3 regions of the Geobacillus sp. C56-T2 genome follow, and region 1 is predicted to be linked to each of the others. Evidence: a T-box and tRNA genes for the amino acid it is inferred to sense, from the RefSeq annotation. Region 1 holds a T-box; the other regions hold tRNA genes.
What was found. The T-box of region 1 lies ahead of pheS (phenylalanine--tRNA ligase subunit alpha). A T-box ahead of a tRNA ligase gene usually reads a tRNA of that ligase, here a tRNA-Phe.
Positions count from the first base shown of each region.

Region 1 (5,412 bases):
TTCCCATAACCCGGCCTGCTCAAGCGTTTGTTTCGCGTACATGCCGGCCGGCACCGACTCAGGGATGCCGATGGCCACCCGTTTCGCGCGAGTGATGTCATCGAGCGACCGAATCGCTTCTTCCCCTTGTTTTGGCACAATGAGCACGAGTTCGTTGGCCAGCACCGTTTTTTCGTGCCCGGAATCGATCAGCTCTTCTTGTTTCAGCTTCGCAAACGGCTCGACCGCGGCAGAGAAAAACAAATCGACCGGCGCCCCTTGTGCGATTTGTTTTTGCAAGGCGCCGGATGACCCAAAGTTATAGTGAATGCGGATGTTCGGATGCTCGCGCTCGAAGGTGGTTTTCACTTCCTCTAGCGCGTCTTGCAAACTGGCAGCTGCTGAGACGGTGAGCTCAACCGGTTGTTGTCTGCCCTCCGGCCGCCCCGCGGCGCATCCATACAACCCAGCAAGCAAAAGCAAGGCAATGATCGCGGCCTGAATGGTTCGCATCGTTCTCCCCCCTTTTTGCGCGCTTCGGTGTGACGGAATAGAAAAACAGGGAGCTGCACGTGCTCCCTGCTTCATACCGCGGCGGCATTACCCGCGCAACACCGCGCCAAACTGCTTCTCGGCCGCGGCGAGCACTCGCTCATGGACGGCCGTAACTTCTTCATCGGTGAGCGTCCGCTCCGGATCATAGTAGCGGAGCGAGAAGGCGAGCGATTTTTTCCCGGCCGGCAGACGGTCGCCTTGGTAGACGTCAAAGAGGGCGACGTCTTTCAGCAGCGGCTTCCCGGCTTCTTCGATCGCTTGTTTGAGGGCGCCGGCTTCGACGTTTTCGTCGACGACTAAAGCGATGTCGCGCACAACCGACGGGAAGCGCGGAATCGGCTCGTAGCGGATCGCTTCGCTTTCCGCGTTCAACAGCTCGGCCAAGGCGAGTTCAAAGACGTACGTTTCTTTCAAATCGTACTCTTTTTGCACAGCTGGGTGGAGCTGGCCGACAAAGCCGATCACCGTTCCGTCAAGCGCAATCTCTGCCGTCCGCCCCGGATGCAAGTCGGCGCGCTTCGCCGGGCGGTAGCTGATGCGATCAGACAGCCCAAGCAGGTCGAACAAGCCGTCAAGCACGCCTTTTGCAACATAGAAATCGGCCGCTTTTTTCTCCCCTTGCCAAAGGTGAGCATGCCATAAACCGGTGATGACGCCGGCGAGCCGCTCGTTTTCCGCCGGCTGGACGTTTTCCCCGCGCGACAAATAAACGGAGCCGATTTCGTACAAGGCAACGTTCTCGACTTGGCGGGCGCGGTTGTAGCTCGCCGCTTCAAGCAGATGCGGAATCAAGCTTTGCCGCAAAACGCTCCGCTCTTCGCTCATCGGCAGCGCCAAGCGGATCGGTTCGGCGGTCTCCAAAGCAAACCGCGTCGCTTTGTCCGGGCTGGTGAGCGAATACGTGATCGCCTGGAACAAGCCGGCGCCTTCCAAATAGCGGCGGACGCGGCGGCGCTTTGCCTGGTACGGCGTGAGCCCGCCCGGTTTCGCCTCGGCCACCGGCAACGTCGCCGGCAAATGGTCGTAGCCGTACAGGCGGGCGACTTCCTCGATGATATCTTCTTCGATGGCAATGTCACGGCGGCGCGATGGGACATGAACAGTGAACGTTCCGTTGTCTTCTGTGAACGGAAATTGCAAGTTCGCCAAAATCGCGGCCACTTCCTCTTTCGACATCGCCGTGCCGAGGACGCCGTTGATCCGTTCAAGCGTGACCGTCACGACCACCGGCTCTTCTTTCCATGTGCTGGCTTCGACGATGCCGCCGACGACCTCACCGTCGGCGTATTCGGCCATCAACGCCGCGGCGCGTTCAAGCGCTTCTTTTGTCCGCGCCGGATCGATCCCTTTTTCAAAGCGGGTGCTCGCCTCGCTGCGCAGCCCGTGGTCTTTCACCGCCTGGCGGATGACCGGGCTCGCAAAATACGCCGCTTCAATGAACACCGTTTTCGTGTCGTCACGCACTTCCGAATTGGCCCCGCCCATTACGCCGGCTAAGGCGACCGGCTCGCGGCCGTTCGTGATGACGAGATGATCGTCGGTCAGCTTCCGTTCGACATCGTCAAGCGTCACGATCGTTTCGCCTTCCTTCGCGCGGCGGACGACGATCTCCCGCGAACCGAGGCGGTCGTAGTCAAACGCGTGCAGCGGTTGGCCGTACTCAAGCAAAATATAGTTCGTAATGTCGACGACGTTGTTGTGCGGGCGAATGCCGGCCGCCATCAAGCGCGCCTGCATCCAAAGCGGCGACGGGCCGATCCGGACGTTTTTCACGATCCGCCCGGCGTACAGCGGATTGTCTTCCGGCGCTTCGACGCGGACGGAAATGTAGTCGTGGATCATTTCATTGTTTTCTTTGACCGCCGCTTCCGGCAGCTTCACCGCGCGGCCGAGAATGGCGGCCACTTCATAGGCAACGCCGATCATGCTTAAGCAGTCAGCGCGGTTGGGCGTTAACGAGAGTTCGAGCACTTCATCGTGCAAGCCGAGCCATTCCAGCGCATCGGCGCCGACCGGCGCATCGCTCGGGAAAACGAAAATGCCGTCGGCGTATTCTTTTGGCACGACTTTCGTTTCGATGCCGAGCTCTTGGAGCGAACAAATCATGCCGTTCGATTCTTCGCCGCGCAGCTTCGCCCGTTTGATTTTAAAATGGCCCGGCAGCACCGCGCCGACTTTGGCGACAGCGACGTTTTGCCCTTTCGCGACGTTCGGGGCGCCACAAATGATTTGCACCGGCTCTCCTTCGCCAAGATCGACAAGACACTTTCGCAGTTTGTCGGCGTTCGGATGCGGCTCGCATTCGAGCACATGGCCGATGACAACTCCCTTCATCCCCCGGTTGAGCGCTTCGACCCGCTCGACTTCAATGCCGCTTTTGGTGATGCGCTCCGCGAGCTCTTTGGCAGTGATGCCGGTCAAATCGACATACTCGCTTAGCCAACGGTAAGACACGAGCATTTAGAACCCCTCCTTTTTCTGCTATACACGCAAAAATTGCCGCAAGAAACGTAGATCGTTTTGATAGAAATGGCGGATGTCATCAATGCCATACTTCAGCATCGCGATCCGCTCCGGCCCCATGCCGAACGCAAAGCCGGTGTACGTTTTCGAATCAAAGCCAGCCATCTCAAGCACGTTCGGATGCACCATGCCGGCGCCTAAAATTTCGATCCAGCCCGTGCCTTTGCAGACGCTGCAGCCGTTCCCTTCGCAGCGGAAGCAGGACACATCGACTTCGACCGACGGCTCCGTAAACGGGAAAAAGCTCGGCCGGAAGCGGATGTCGCGCCCTTCGCCGAACAGCTTGCGAGCAAATTCGCGCAGCGTCCCTTTCAAGTCGCTCATCCGGATGTGGCGGTCCACCACCAATCCTTCAATTTGTGTAAACTGGTGCGAATGGGTCGCATCGTCGGTGTCGCGGCGGTACACTTTGCCCGGGCAAATGATTTTCACCGGGCCGCGCCCGCGGTGCTTCTCCATCGTCCGCGCTTGCATCGGCGATGTATGGGTGCGAAGCAAAATCTCTTCGGTGATGTAAAACGAATCTTGCATGTCACGGGCCGGATGCCCTTTCGGCAAATTGAGGGCTTCAAAGTTGTAGTAGTCGGTCTCGACTTCCGGCCCTTCGGCGATCGTATAGCCCATGCCGATAAACAAGTCTTCGATTTCCTCGATCACGCGCGTCAGCGGATGCGCATTGCCGAGCCGCACCGGCCGGCCCGGCAGCGTCACATCGATCGCTTCGGCCGCCAGTTTTCGTTCGATTTCTTCTTCTTCCAGTTTCGTTTGTTTCGCCTCGAGCGCCTGTTGAATCGCCTCTCTCACCTCGTTGGCCAGCGCGCCGAGTTTCGGGCGTTCCTCCGGCGGCAGCGCCCCCATGCCGCGCAGCACTTCGGTAATCGGCCCTTTTTTGCCTAAGTAGGCGACGCGCACCTCATTGAGCGCTTTTAAATCGCCAGCTTGTTCAATTTTGGCAAGCGCTTCTCGCTCTAGTTCATGCAACCGTTCTTTCACGCCAATCCCTCCTCGTTTCAAATAAAAAAACCCGCCCCAGTAAGGGACGAGTTGTTGCTCGCGGTACCACCCTTGTTAACAGCGCCAATGAAGACGCGCTGTTCGCTTCCTTGCCATAACGGCCAAAAGCCGGACCACCTTTACATCCCACGCTGGGATGGTCCCGGTGTCAACTCGGGAGGTGAACTTCACTTGCGTCAGCCATAAAAACGCTCCCAGTCTATGGCGTTTTCTCCCTGGATGGCGAGCAGCAAGCTACTTTTCTCCGTCATCGTTGTTGTCGGTATGGGAAATGTCGCTATTCATTATACGCAAATGGGCGGGCAAAGGCAAGGTCAGGCCGAGATTTCTTTGCGCAGCTCATCGATTTCCGCTTCCTGTTCAATCGAGCGGATCACAAGGCGCTCCATCATTTTTTCCTGCCGCACTTGCCCTTCCTTGAGCGCGGCAACATCTTTTTTAACCCCTACCATGTCTTTTTTCATGGCCTCCATGTCTTTTTTCATGGCGTCCACATCACGTTGCAGGCGATCGACTTTGTCTTCAAGTTGCTTCACGCTTCCTTGCAGCTTGACGATATCGATGCGCATTTGTTCGATGTAGGCGCCTCGAACGTCAAGGCGCTCAAGCACCGCGTTCAACAGCGCCCGCAGTTCGTCATCCATCCGTCTCCTGCTCCCTTGTCCGATTGATGTTCGATTCCATTTTACCGCACCGCCCGCAAAGAATAAAGCAAAATTCCGGCCGCCACCGCGACGTTGAGCGACTCCGCCTGGCCGTAAATCGGGATGTGGACGTTTTCTGTCGTCATCTCGAGCAGCTCGCGCCGGACGCCGCTTCCTTCGTTGCCGACAAGCAAGGCGAATGAAGGCGACGGACGAACGGTGCGGTAATCGACGGCGTTCTCCAAGGCGGTGCCGTACACAGGAATGCCCCGCTCCTGGAAACGCGCGATCCACTGCGCCAGATCGCCTTTGACAACCGGAAGGTGAAACAGCGATCCTTGCGTCGCACGGACGACTTTCGGGTTGTACAAATCGGCGCATCCTTCCCCTAAAATGACCGCATCGATGCCAGCCGCATCAGCCGTGCGAATCATCGTGCCGAGATTGCCGGGATCTTGCACGGCGTCAATGAGCAGCGCCGTGTTCACATCACCAAGCTCGGCTGCGGCTTGCCGGCAGACAGCCATGATCCCTTGCGGCGTTTCCGTGCTGCTGATCGCCTTCATCACCGCTTCCGTTACAATCACCACCGGAACATCGCTGACGTCCCAGCCGGGCGGAATCGCGGCCCGCTCATCCACAATCAGCTCAACAAGCGGCGCTTGGCTTTTTAGCGCCTCTTCGATGAGATGAAATC
Region 1 is NZ_VJWB01000001.1:2,653,185-2,658,596, forward strand. Features, by position in the region: gene modA (molybdate ABC transporter substrate-binding protein) at 1-492, opposite strand, end outside; gene pheT (phenylalanine--tRNA ligase subunit beta) at 580-2,994, opposite strand; gene pheS (phenylalanine--tRNA ligase subunit alpha) at 3,016-4,050, opposite strand; T-box leader at 4,090-4,331, opposite strand; gene GC56T2_RS13240 (hypothetical protein) at 4,386-4,715, opposite strand; gene GC56T2_RS13245 (TrmH family RNA methyltransferase) at 4,757-5,412, opposite strand, start outside.

Region 2 (5,412 bases), 220 kb from region 1:
TCGAGATTCCTGTACCACCTCCTTCCCGTTTGAGCGATGGGGGGACGCAGGAGGATAGGGCGAGCAGGCGGCTGGAAGAGCCTGTCCAAGCAGTGAGGCTGGCCAGTAGGCAAATCCGCTGGCCGGAAGGCCAAGCTGTGATGGCGACGGATTGATCCGGAAGTCCCCGATTTCACACTGCCAAGAAAAGCCTCTAGCGAGGGAAGAGGTGCCCGTACCGCAAACCGACACAGGTAGGCGAGGAGAGAATCCTAAGGCGCGCGGGAGAACTCTCGTTAAGGAACTCGGCAAAATGACCCCGTAACTTCGGGAGAAGGGGTGCTCTTTCGGGTGAAGAGCCTGGAAGAGCCGCAGTGAAAAGGCCCAAGCGACTGTTTATCAAAAACACAGGTCTCTGCGAAGCCGAAAGGCGACGTATAGGGGCTGACACCTGCCCGGTGCTGGAAGGTTAAGGGGAGCGCTTAGCGGAAGCGAAGGTGCGAACCGAAGCCCCAGTAAACGGCGGCCGTAACTATAACGGTCCTAAGGTAGCGAAATTCCTTGTCGGGTAAGTTCCGACCCGCACGAAAGGTGTAACGACTTGGGCGCTGTCTCAACGAGAGACCCGGTGAAATTATACTACCTGTGAAGATGCAGGTTCCCCGCGACAGGACGGAAAGACCCCGTGGAGCTTTACTGCAGCCTGATATGGAATTTTGGTATCGCTTGTACAGGATAGGTGGGAGCCTAAGAAGCCGGAGCGCCAGCTTCGGTGGAGGCGACGGTGGGATACCACCCTGGCGGTATTGAAATTCTAACCCGCACCCCTTAGCGGGGTGGGAGACAGTGTCAGGTGGGCAGTTTGACTGGGGCGGTCGCCTCCCAAAAGGTAACGGAGGCGCCCAAAGGTTCCCTCAGAATGGTTGGAAATCATTCGGAGAGTGCAAAGGCACAAGGGAGCTTGACTGCGAGACGGACAGGTCGAGCAGGGACGAAAGTCGGGCTTAGTGATCCGGTGGTTCCGCATGGAAGGGCCATCGCTCAACGGATAAAAGCTACCCCGGGGATAACAGGCTGATCTCCCCCAAGAGTCCACATCGACGGGGAGGTTTGGCACCTCGATGTCGGCTCATCGCATCCTGGGGCTGTAGTCGGTCCCAAGGGTTGGGCTGTTCGCCCATTAAAGCGGTACGCGAGCTGGGTTCAGAACGTCGTGAGACAGTTCGGTCCCTATCCGTCGCGGGCGTAGGAAATTTGCGAGGAGCTGTCCTTAGTACGAGAGGACCGGGATGGACGCACCGCTGGTGTACCAGTTGTCCCGCCAGGGGCACCGCTGGGTAGCTATGTGCGGACGGGATAAGCGCTGAAAGCATCTAAGCGTGAAGCCCCCCCTCAAGATGAGATTTCCCATCGCGTTAGGCGAGTAAGATCCCTCGAAGATGACGAGGTCGATAGGTCCGAGGTGGAAGCGTGGCGACACGTGGAGCTGACGGATACTAATCGATCGAGGGCTTAACCTAGAAAAGCGCAGGCGAGCCGGAGCTAGACAGTACGAAGCGCGGCTTCTTCCGACGGTTATCTAGTTTTGAAGGAATGAAAAAGGCCTTGACAGCTCATCACGAATCATTATAATAATAAATGTCTAAAGCGATATCTCTCAGTAATGGCTCAGCGATGGGCAGTTACGTGATCAAATCACACTTTGATAAGGATATTATTATGATTCCGCAGTAGCTCAGTGGTAGAGCAATCGGCTGTTAACCGATTGGTCGCAGGTTCGAATCCTGCCTGCGGAGCCATCGTGGAGAGCTGTCCGAGTGGTCGAAGGAGCACGATTGGAAATCGTGTAGGCGTGAATAGCGCCTCAAGGGTTCGAATCCCTTGCTCTCCGCCATTATCCATCAGCATGGCCCGTTGGTCAAGTGGTTAAGACACCGCCCTTTCACGGCGGTAACACGGGTTCGAATCCCGTACGGGTCACTTTTCGTGGAGGATTAGCTCAGCTGGGAGAGCACTTGCCTTACAAGCAAGGGGTCGGCGGTTCGATCCCGTCATCCTCCACCACTTTCAAACATACAAAACAAAGTTCATCGCCTTATTGAAATTCTATCGTCGCGGGGTGGAGCAACGAGCATTTGCTTCATCGAATACGCTGCGAGTTGCCTCGACGCATCGAACATCTTTGAATCAGCTGGTAGAGGAAGAGGCAACAGACATTTAAACGAAGCTCAGTGCATGGTCGGAACAAATTTATCTTTTATCATCGCGGGGTGGAGCAGTCCGGTAGCTCGTCGGGCTCATAACCCGAAGGTCGCAGGTTCAAATCCTGCCCCCGCAACCAATAAGGTCCCGTAGTGTAGTGGTTAACATGCCTGCCTGTCACGCAGGAGATCGCGGGTTCGAGTCCCGTCGGGACCGCCATCTTTAATTAGGTAAAGTAAGGATAAGGCAGCTCAGTCGGTAGAGACGAGCATCAGCATCATCGAGTTGGCTGCGAGTTGCCTCGACGCATCGATCATCTTTGAATCAGCTGGTAGAGGAAGAGGCACAGAGCAATCAATGAGCGAGTTAAAAAATAACATACGGCTCGGTAGCTCAGTCGGTAGAGCAAAGGACTGAAAATCCTTGTGTCGGCGGTTCGATTCCGTCCCGAGCCACCATGAAATATTAAGAATGAGCCTGTTCATTTTTTGATCCGTATTATGCCGACTTAGCTCAATTGGTAGAGCAACTGAATCGTAATCAGTAGGTTGCGGGTTCAAGTCCTGCAGTCGGCACCATTCTTGGAGGGGTAGCGAAGTGGCTAAACGCGGCGGACTGTAAATCCGCTCCCTTTGGGTTCGGCGGTTCGAATCCGTCCCCCTCCACCATTTAAATAAAGGGGCATAGTTTAATGGTAGAACAGAGGTCTCCAAAACCTCCGGTGTGGGTTCGATTCCTACTGCCCCTGCCACTCTTATCATGGCGACTATGGCGAAGTGGTTAACGCACCAGATTGTGGCTCTGGCATGCGTGGGTTCGATTCCCACTAGTCGCCCTTGAAAAATGGCATTGGGGTATAGCCAAGCGGTAAGGCAACGGACTTTGACTCCGTGATGCGTTGGTTCGAATCCAGCTACCCCAGCCAATGTTGCGGAAGTAGTTCAGCGGTAGAACACCACCTTGCCAAGGTGGGGGTCGCGGGTTCGAGTCCCGTCTTCCGCTTTTGACTAGGGCGGCATAGCCAAGTGGTAAGGCAGAGGTCTGCAAAACCTTTACCCCCGGTTCGAATCCGGGTGCCGCCTCCATCTAATGAATAAAATTTTATTGACAAACAAAAGTTAAGAAGATATAATGGTAGATGTCGCGCCGATGTGGCGGAACTGGCAGACGCGCACGACTCAAAATCGTGTGGGGTAGCCCCCCGTGTGGGTTCGACTCCCACCATCGGCATCGAAAATAGGAGAAAGGCTTTAGGCACAAGGGGTTCACGTAAGTGGAATCCCTTGTTTTTTATTTACCGAATACGATTCGAGAGAAGAAAATCGTGTTCGGATATTGATTTTAAATGAACAAATGTAATTATGAAGAAACTGAAACCCCTTAAACTGAAACCCTTTAATGGGTTAACCGTATATAAAATTTGAAATGTTTGTTATAATATACAAATGGGGGGTGTTGAAATTGAAGAATAAAAATATAGGTTTTGTTTTTGTGTCACTCGGTTTCGTTTTCTTGATGTTGTCATTAACTCTTACCTTGCCTACCCCTATATGGAGTGTATTGCTTGGTATAAGTATAATTTCAAACATTACAGGAACTGCAATTTTAATGCGTTTTATAAAAAATTCTCAAAAAAGTATAAGAAATTTTTAAAGTGACTTTCTTTGTATGGTCGCTTTTATTTACTATAGATGAGCAAATTTTCTAACTCACACTTCGCACCCTCTCGACAAAAATCGAGAGGATTTTTTATCTTCCTGTCGAATAAAACCTTGAAACACAAGGAAAGCAAAGGAGTTTGCCCATCATGGACGTTCGAATTCGGGCCATTTATGGTGGTTGTTGGTTGAAACGTTTATTTCAATAGTCAATATTTAAAGATAGTCAAGGCTAACCGGTTTCGTCCTAGCGACTATCGCCTTCCTAGAAAGCCGGTGAGAAACCGCTGTCACACCCCGATCGGCGGCATTTTCATTCAGAAGAGAAAGCGGATTCTGCAAGGTTTTTCTAATTGAGAAATGAGCGGAATCAGTCGTTTTTGCACTAAATCACCAGTCTCCTAGAAGGACGAAACCAAAAGAAAAAGCGACGCTCCAAAGAGAAGCGCCACACGCAAGTAATCCCAAACGGAAACCCGACCTTTGGGAAGGGCTTCTGTATAAAACATATTATCATCTCCCGACATGTATCTGTAGATGACACGAGTGTTGATTATCCAAAATTATACATACGCCTTCCATAAATTTGGGCATACTCAAACAAAGCAGCGGCCATCCCGGATTTCCAATCGAGAGGAAGCTGCCCAGAGAAAAAACGGCGAACGAACGAAATGAAGGAAAGAGAGACGTTCGTCTGTTTTTTGGTTTGATCATACAGCCATCGCAGCAACACATACGCGATGAACGCCGCAAACAGTTGGTTGTATACCGCATTTTCCGTCGTGCCAAACAAGGTCGGGACATTCAGATATTGCTTCACCCAACGGAAAAAGACCTCAACAGTCCAACGTTGTTGGTACATGTCGGCAATGGTTTCCGCAGACGCATGGAAGAGGTTCGTCACGACCCGAATGTCGCGGCCATTCGCATCTCGAAAGATCACCACCCGGTGACGCTTGGTGGAGCGGCATTGTTTCGTCCCCAACTGGCACGTGAAGTCGGCTTGAACCGATGAGGATGTGCTGGAAAGGCGTTTCAAGCTTTTTTTCTGATGAAGTTCGATGTTGTCCTTCATCCGAATGACAAAGAGCTGATGCTGCTCCACAAATCGATCGAGGCGTTCGATTTTGAAATACGCCCGGTCTTCCACCAGCACTTGTTGAGCGTTCGTCAACTGTTCTCCCACCGGGCCATCATGACGCAGTCCGATGGTTTCCACCACGTCTGCCGGCAACGAGGATTCCGGCGAATACGCGACGTGCAGCTTCACTCCGGCGCGTTCGCCGTGATACGGCGCCCATGGCAGGCGGTTTTTCCCGACCGTGACGGTCGTCGAATCCACCACCCGAAGCGGTTTGGGAAACCGAAGCGAACGGCGGGTTTGGCGGTTGCACTTGGAAATGATCAACGCCAACAAGCGTTTCATGATGTCATAGGGAACTTCTTTCGCTTTCTTGGATACAGTCGAATAATGGAATCGCGGCAATCCATACAGAGGCCCCACATCGGCTCCGTGGCGAAAGCTTTTCCATTGATGCATGGCGGCCAGCAGGAAGAAGTGAATCAACTCGCG
Region 2 is NZ_VJWB01000001.1:2,869,529-2,874,940, reverse strand. Features, by position in the region: rRNA gene GC56T2_RS14295 (23S ribosomal RNA) at 1-1,499, shown strand, start outside; tRNA gene GC56T2_RS14290 (tRNA-Asn) at 1,704-1,778, shown strand; tRNA gene GC56T2_RS14285 (tRNA-Ser) at 1,783-1,873, shown strand; tRNA gene GC56T2_RS14280 (tRNA-Glu) at 1,888-1,959, shown strand; tRNA gene GC56T2_RS14275 (tRNA-Val) at 1,968-2,043, shown strand; tRNA gene GC56T2_RS14270 (tRNA-Met) at 2,244-2,320, shown strand; tRNA gene GC56T2_RS14265 (tRNA-Asp) at 2,325-2,400, shown strand; tRNA gene GC56T2_RS14260 (tRNA-Phe) at 2,564-2,639, shown strand; tRNA gene GC56T2_RS14255 (tRNA-Thr) at 2,684-2,759, shown strand; tRNA gene GC56T2_RS14250 (tRNA-Tyr) at 2,765-2,849, shown strand; tRNA gene GC56T2_RS14245 (tRNA-Trp) at 2,859-2,932, shown strand; tRNA gene GC56T2_RS14240 (tRNA-His) at 2,944-3,016, shown strand; tRNA gene GC56T2_RS14235 (tRNA-Gln) at 3,032-3,106, shown strand; tRNA gene GC56T2_RS14230 (tRNA-Gly) at 3,112-3,183, shown strand; tRNA gene GC56T2_RS14225 (tRNA-Cys) at 3,193-3,266, shown strand; tRNA gene GC56T2_RS14220 (tRNA-Leu) at 3,327-3,411, shown strand; gene GC56T2_RS14210 (IS4-like element IS5377 family transposase) at 4,393-5,412, opposite strand, start outside.
Region 2: it encodes a tRNA-Phe, which carries the amino acid that the T-box ahead of pheS (phenylalanine--tRNA ligase subunit alpha) is inferred to sense. The anticodon was not compared.

Region 3 (5,412 bases), 2.1 Mb from region 1:
GGGACGAAAGTCGGGCTTAGTGATCCGGTGGTTCCGCATGGAAGGGCCATCGCTCAACGGATAAAAGCTACCCCGGGGATAACAGGCTGATCTCCCCCAAGAGTCCACATCGACGGGGAGGTTTGGCACCTCGATGTCGGCTCATCGCATCCTGGGGCTGTAGTCGGTCCCAAGGGTTGGGCTGTTCGCCCATTAAAGCGGTACGCGAGCTGGGTTCAGAACGTCGTGAGACAGTTCGGTCCCTATCCGTCGCGGGCGTAGGAAATTTGCGAGGAGCTGTCCTTAGTACGAGAGGACCGGGATGGACGCACCGCTGGTGTACCAGTTGTCCCGCCAGGGGCACCGCTGGGTAGCTATGTGCGGACGGGATAAGCGCTGAAAGCATCTAAGCGTGAAGCCCCCCCTCAAGATGAGATTTCCCATCGCGTTAGGCGAGTAAGATCCCTCGAAGATGACGAGGTCGATAGGTCCGAGGTGGAAGCGTGGCGACACGTGGAGCTGACGGATACTAATCGATCGAGGGCTTAACCTAGAAAAGCGCAGGCGAGCGGCGGCGAGCCGGAGCTAGACCGGTCGAAACGCGGCTTCTTCCGACGGTTATCTAGTTTTGAAGGAATGAAAAAGCCCTTGACAATCCGCTTACTTTCCTTATAATAAAATGTGTCGATAATAGCCTAGTGGTGATAGCGGAGGGGAAACACCCGTTCCCATCCCGAACACGGAAGTTAAGCCCTCCAGCGCCGATGGTAGTTGGGGCCAGCGCCCCTGCAAGAGTAGGTCGCTGCTAGGCGGATATTTATGGAGGATTAGCTCAGCTGGGAGAGCACTTGCCTTACAAGCAAGGGGTCGGCGGTTCGATCCCGTCATCCTCCACCACTTTCAAACATACAAAATTCAGCGCATCATTGAAATAAGTTCATCTTCTATCATCGCGGGGTGGAGCAACGAGCATTTGCTTCATCGAATACGCTACGAGTTGCCTCGACGCATCGAACATCTTTGAATCAACTGGTAGAGGAAGAGGCAACAAATATTTCAATGATACTGATCTTTTATCGTCGCGGGGTGGAGCAGTCCGGTAGCTCGTCGGGCTCATAACCCGAAGGTCGCAGGTTCAAATCCTGCCCCCGCAACCAACAAGGTCCCGTAGTGTAGTGGTTAACATGCCTGCCTGTCACGCAGGAGATCGCGGGTTCGAGTCCCGTCGGGACCGTCTTTGTTTAAAAATTATGACAACCCTATATATTTTGGTTGCTTGCTTGGTAGAGACGAGCATCAGCATCATGGAGTTTGCTGCGAGTTGCCTCGACGCATCGAACATCTTTGAATCAGCTAGTAGAGGAAGAGGCATAGATCAATCAACGAGCGAGTTAAAAAATAACATATGGCTCGGTAGCTCAGTCGGTAGAGACGAGCATCAGCATCATCGAGTTTGCTGCGAGTTGCCTCGACGCATCGAACATCTTTGAATCAGCTGGTAGAGGAAGAGGCATAGAGCAATCAACGAGCGAGCTAAAAAATAACATATGGCTCGGTAGCTCAGTCGGTAGAGCAAAGGACTGAAAATCCTTGTGTCGGCGGTTCGATTCCGTCCCGAGCCACCATTCGCCGGCTTAGCTCAATTGGTAGAGCAACTGACTTGTAATCAGTAGGTTGCGGGTTCAAGTCCTGCAGCCGGCATCTTTTCTTTTGCTTGAGAGTATGCAAGTGTGTGCTTCACTAAGGGCCACCATGAGCCATTCGCTCAGTAACGAGCGTTGCATCTTTGAGTTCGCTGCGAGTTGTCCCGACGCACTCGGCATCTTTGAGTCGGCTGGTAGAGGAAGGGACATCGTCAAATATTTGGGTGTATACCAAACCATGAGCCATTAGCTCAGTAGGTAGAGCATCTGACTTTTAATCAGAGGGTCGGAGGTTCGAGTCCTCCATGGCTCATCATGTTGCGGAAGTAGTTCAGCGGTAGAACACCACCTTGCCAAGGTGGGGGTCGCGGGTTCGAACCCCGTCTTCCGCTCCACTGCCGCCGGGGTGGCGGAATTGGCAGACGCACAGGACTTAAAATCCTGGGGTAGGTGACTACCGTGCCGGTTCGAGTCCGGCCCTCGGCACTTGCGCTCGTAGCTCAATTGGATAGAGCATCTGACTACGGATCAGAAGGTTAGGGGTTCGAATCCTCTCGAGCGCGTTTTATCGGGAAGTAGCTCAGCTTGGTAGAGCACACGGTTCGGGTCCGTGAGGTCGCAGGTTCAAATCCTGTCTTCCCGATCACTTTGGGGCCTTAGCTCAGCTGGGAGAGCGCCTGCCCCGCACGCAGGAGGTCATCGGTTCGAATCCGATAGGCTCCACTTTTTCATCCGTTTTGGCGGTGTAGCTCAGCTGGCTAGAGCGTACGGTTCATACCCGTGAGGTCGGGGGTTCGATCCCCTCCACCGCCACTCTTATCGGACCTTTAGCTCAGCTGGTTAGAGCAGACGGCTCATAACCGTCCGGTCGTAGGTTCGAATCCTACAAGGTCCACCATTATTGTTGTTTTTTGGAGGAGTACCCAAGTGGTTGAAGGGGTCGGTCTTGAAAACCGAGAGGCGCCGCAAGGCGCGCGGGGGTTCGAATCCCTCCTCCTCCGCCATAAATAATCGTCTCATTCAGCTCAGTTGGCACAAATAGAATGAGACGGCATCAACTCGGTTTGAGCGTTCCGCTTTTTTCGACCAGTTGACTATTAGGAAAAACGATAAGCATTGCATAATATGGATTTATGCCGGCTTAGCTCAATTGGTAGAGCAACTGACTTGTAATCAGTAGGTTGCGGGTTCAAGTCCTGCAGCCGGCATCAACATCATGGCGACTATGGCGAAGTGGTTAACGCACCAGATTGTGGCTCTGGCATGCGTGGGTTCGATTCCCACTAGTCGCCCTTTTTCTTCCTAAAACCCGTAAGCTCTTGGTAAAATTGCAGCCACGAGCCTTAGCTTCACCGAATGAGCTGCGAGTAGCCTCGACGCATCCCGCTTCTTTGAATGCGCTGGTAGAGGAAGAGGCATGAAATTGCGTGGTGAATGGTTGAAGAAATCGATGTGCGGGTGTAGTTTAGTGGTAAAACCTCAGCCACGAGCCTTAGCTTCACCGAATAGGCTACGAGTAGCCTCGACGCATTCCGCTTCTTTGAATGCGCTGGTAGAGGAAGAGGCGCGAAATTGCGTGGTGAATGGTTGAAGGGTTATGTGCGGGTGTAGTTTAGTGGTAAAACCTCAGCCACGAGCCTTAGCTTCACCGAATGAGCTGCGAGTAGCCTCGACGCATTCCGCTTCTTTGAATGCGCTGGTAGAGGAAGAGGCATGAAATTGCGTGGTGAATGGTTGAAGAAATCGATGTGCGGGTGTAGTTTAGTGGTAAAACCTCAGCCTTCCAAGCTGATGTCGTGGGTTCGATTCCCATCACCCGCTTTTGGATGGGCCTATAGCTCAGCTGGTCAGAGCGCACGCCTGATAAGCGTGAGGTCGGTGGTTCAAGTCCACTTAGGCCCACTATTTCCCATTGCATATTGTCGGATGATTCGCTATAATAACGGTGAACCGTTGTCCCACCATTGCCGGATGGAGCAACGGTATGGTAGCCCGTAGGAAAACGGACATGGTGTTGAACCGTTCCGCAATAGCTCAGCGGTAGAGCAACCGGCTGTTAACCGGTAGGTCGTAGGTTCGAATCCTACTTGCGGAGCCATTTTCTCTGGAGAAGTACCCAAGTGGCTGAAGGGGACGGTTTGCTAAACCGTTAGGTCGCAGTTTTGCGGCGCGCGGGTTCAAATCCCGCCTTCTCCGCCATGCATGGCCCGTTGGTCAAGTGGTTAAGACACCGCCCTTTCACGGCGGTAACACGGGTTCGAATCCCGTACGGGTCACTGCTTATGGCACCAGGTTGCCTGGTGCCATTTTATCAAACTTGTTTTTGTCGAAAATTGCGCTTTTTCTTGCCGAATAGGCAATCATGAGATATAATGGGTTCCATAGCAGAAAGATTGGGGACAACGCAGTGTTTCGTTTCGTTGATGAACGAGGCATTGCGTTTTTTTATTGCGATCCCCTCCCGCCTGCGATTCACCGAAGCGGGAGGAACACGTCATTCAAGCAGTTGAACATCCGCTTCGCCGCCATGGATTTGCGTGAACATCGCTTGCATGGCTTCGAGCTGGCGATGGGCGACGTCTTTGGCGATGGAAGGTGGAAAGTATACAATCTGTAAGGCGTTTTTGGTGTCACGAGTGACGGCCGTCCGTTCCGAATCGACGATCGGACTGCCGAATGGACCGTATGCATCTTTGCTGACAAGTTTGTTGGCAAAGTTGACCGTTCGGCCGTTTAAAGCGACATATTCGTCTTGCTCAGCACCGATGGTTACGGTCACGGTCCCGTGTATGCGGTCAAGGTCGTAGATGCCGAGCGGAATCTTATAATAGAGTGAAAAGAAATTGTTGACATCCACTGCTGAATGAATGGAAGGAAGAAAGTGCTTCTTTTGAATGCGCCGATACAGACTTTCACTCGATGGGCGATAACGAGCGGGATCCGTCCCGATTTGCTTGAATACGTGACGCCATTCGGCCAGTTCAGGAATGTCATGGATCGTTTTTTCCTGCAGTTCGATATAAATTGATTCCTGAAACAGTTGCAACCGTCCTTTTAGCATTTGCGGCGAATCCCCTACTTCGATGTGCCGGTAGCAGATGATCCCGAACTTTCCGGAAGGGAGACGCCGTTTCAGCTCTTCTGATACGATATAGTTCATGTCAATCACCTCGCGCTTTATTTTATCATAGGAGTCGAAAGGAGGGAAAACAATGGATGTTGTCGCCTTAAAACAAGAGTTGATTGCGTACAGCCGGACGATCGGTATTGATAAAATTGGATTTGCCAGCGCCGATCCGTTTGTGGAACTAAAAGAACGGTTGCGACGCCAGCAAGAGCTTGGCTACCAGTCGGGATTTGAGGAAAACGATATTGAAAAACGAACGAATCCCGATTTGCTGCTTTCCGGGGCCAAATCAATCATTGCCATTGCACTCGCTTATCCGTCGAAAATGAAGCAGGCGCCGCGGGGGACAAAGACGGAGCGGCGCGGCCTTTTTTGCCGTGCATCGTGGGGCAAAGATTATCATGTTGTATTGCGGGATCGTTTACGGCAGCTTGAGGAGTTTTTGCTTGCCAAAGTGCCGCACGCCCGCGTTCGTTCGATGGTCGATACTGGAGAGCTGGCCGATCGCGCTGTGGCTGAGCGGGCCGGGATCGGTTGGAGCGGGAAAAACTGCTCGATCATTACGCCGGAATTTGGCTCGTACGTCTATTTAGGGGAAATGATCACAACCATTCCGTTTCCCCCTGATGAGCCGATTGAAAATCGATGTGGCACATGTACGAA
Region 3 is NZ_VJWB01000001.1:533,467-538,878, forward strand. Features, by position in the region: rRNA gene GC56T2_RS02640 (23S ribosomal RNA) at 1-532, shown strand, start outside; rRNA gene rrf (5S ribosomal RNA) at 674-790, shown strand; tRNA gene GC56T2_RS02650 (tRNA-Val) at 801-876, shown strand; tRNA gene GC56T2_RS02655 (tRNA-Met) at 1,060-1,136, shown strand; tRNA gene GC56T2_RS02660 (tRNA-Asp) at 1,141-1,213, shown strand; tRNA gene GC56T2_RS02665 (tRNA-Phe) at 1,529-1,604, shown strand; tRNA gene GC56T2_RS02670 (tRNA-Thr) at 1,608-1,680, shown strand; tRNA gene GC56T2_RS02675 (tRNA-Lys) at 1,863-1,935, shown strand; tRNA gene GC56T2_RS02680 (tRNA-Gly) at 1,943-2,017, shown strand; tRNA gene GC56T2_RS02685 (tRNA-Leu) at 2,023-2,108, shown strand; tRNA gene GC56T2_RS02690 (tRNA-Arg) at 2,112-2,185, shown strand; tRNA gene GC56T2_RS02695 (tRNA-Pro) at 2,192-2,265, shown strand; tRNA gene GC56T2_RS02700 (tRNA-Ala) at 2,273-2,345, shown strand; tRNA gene GC56T2_RS02705 (tRNA-Met) at 2,362-2,435, shown strand; tRNA gene GC56T2_RS02710 (tRNA-Ile) at 2,444-2,520, shown strand; tRNA gene GC56T2_RS02715 (tRNA-Ser) at 2,536-2,626, shown strand; tRNA gene GC56T2_RS02720 (tRNA-Thr) at 2,758-2,830, shown strand; tRNA gene GC56T2_RS02725 (tRNA-His) at 2,842-2,914, shown strand; tRNA gene GC56T2_RS02730 (tRNA-Gly) at 3,373-3,443, shown strand; tRNA gene GC56T2_RS02735 (tRNA-Ile) at 3,451-3,524, shown strand; tRNA gene GC56T2_RS02740 (tRNA-Asn) at 3,646-3,720, shown strand; tRNA gene GC56T2_RS02745 (tRNA-Ser) at 3,729-3,821, shown strand; tRNA gene GC56T2_RS02750 (tRNA-Glu) at 3,827-3,898, shown strand; gene GC56T2_RS02755 (B3/B4 domain-containing protein) at 4,117-4,782, opposite strand; gene queG (tRNA epoxyqueuosine(34) reductase QueG) at 4,835-5,412, shown strand, end outside.
Region 3: it encodes a tRNA-Phe, which carries the amino acid that the T-box ahead of pheS (phenylalanine--tRNA ligase subunit alpha) is inferred to sense. The anticodon was not compared.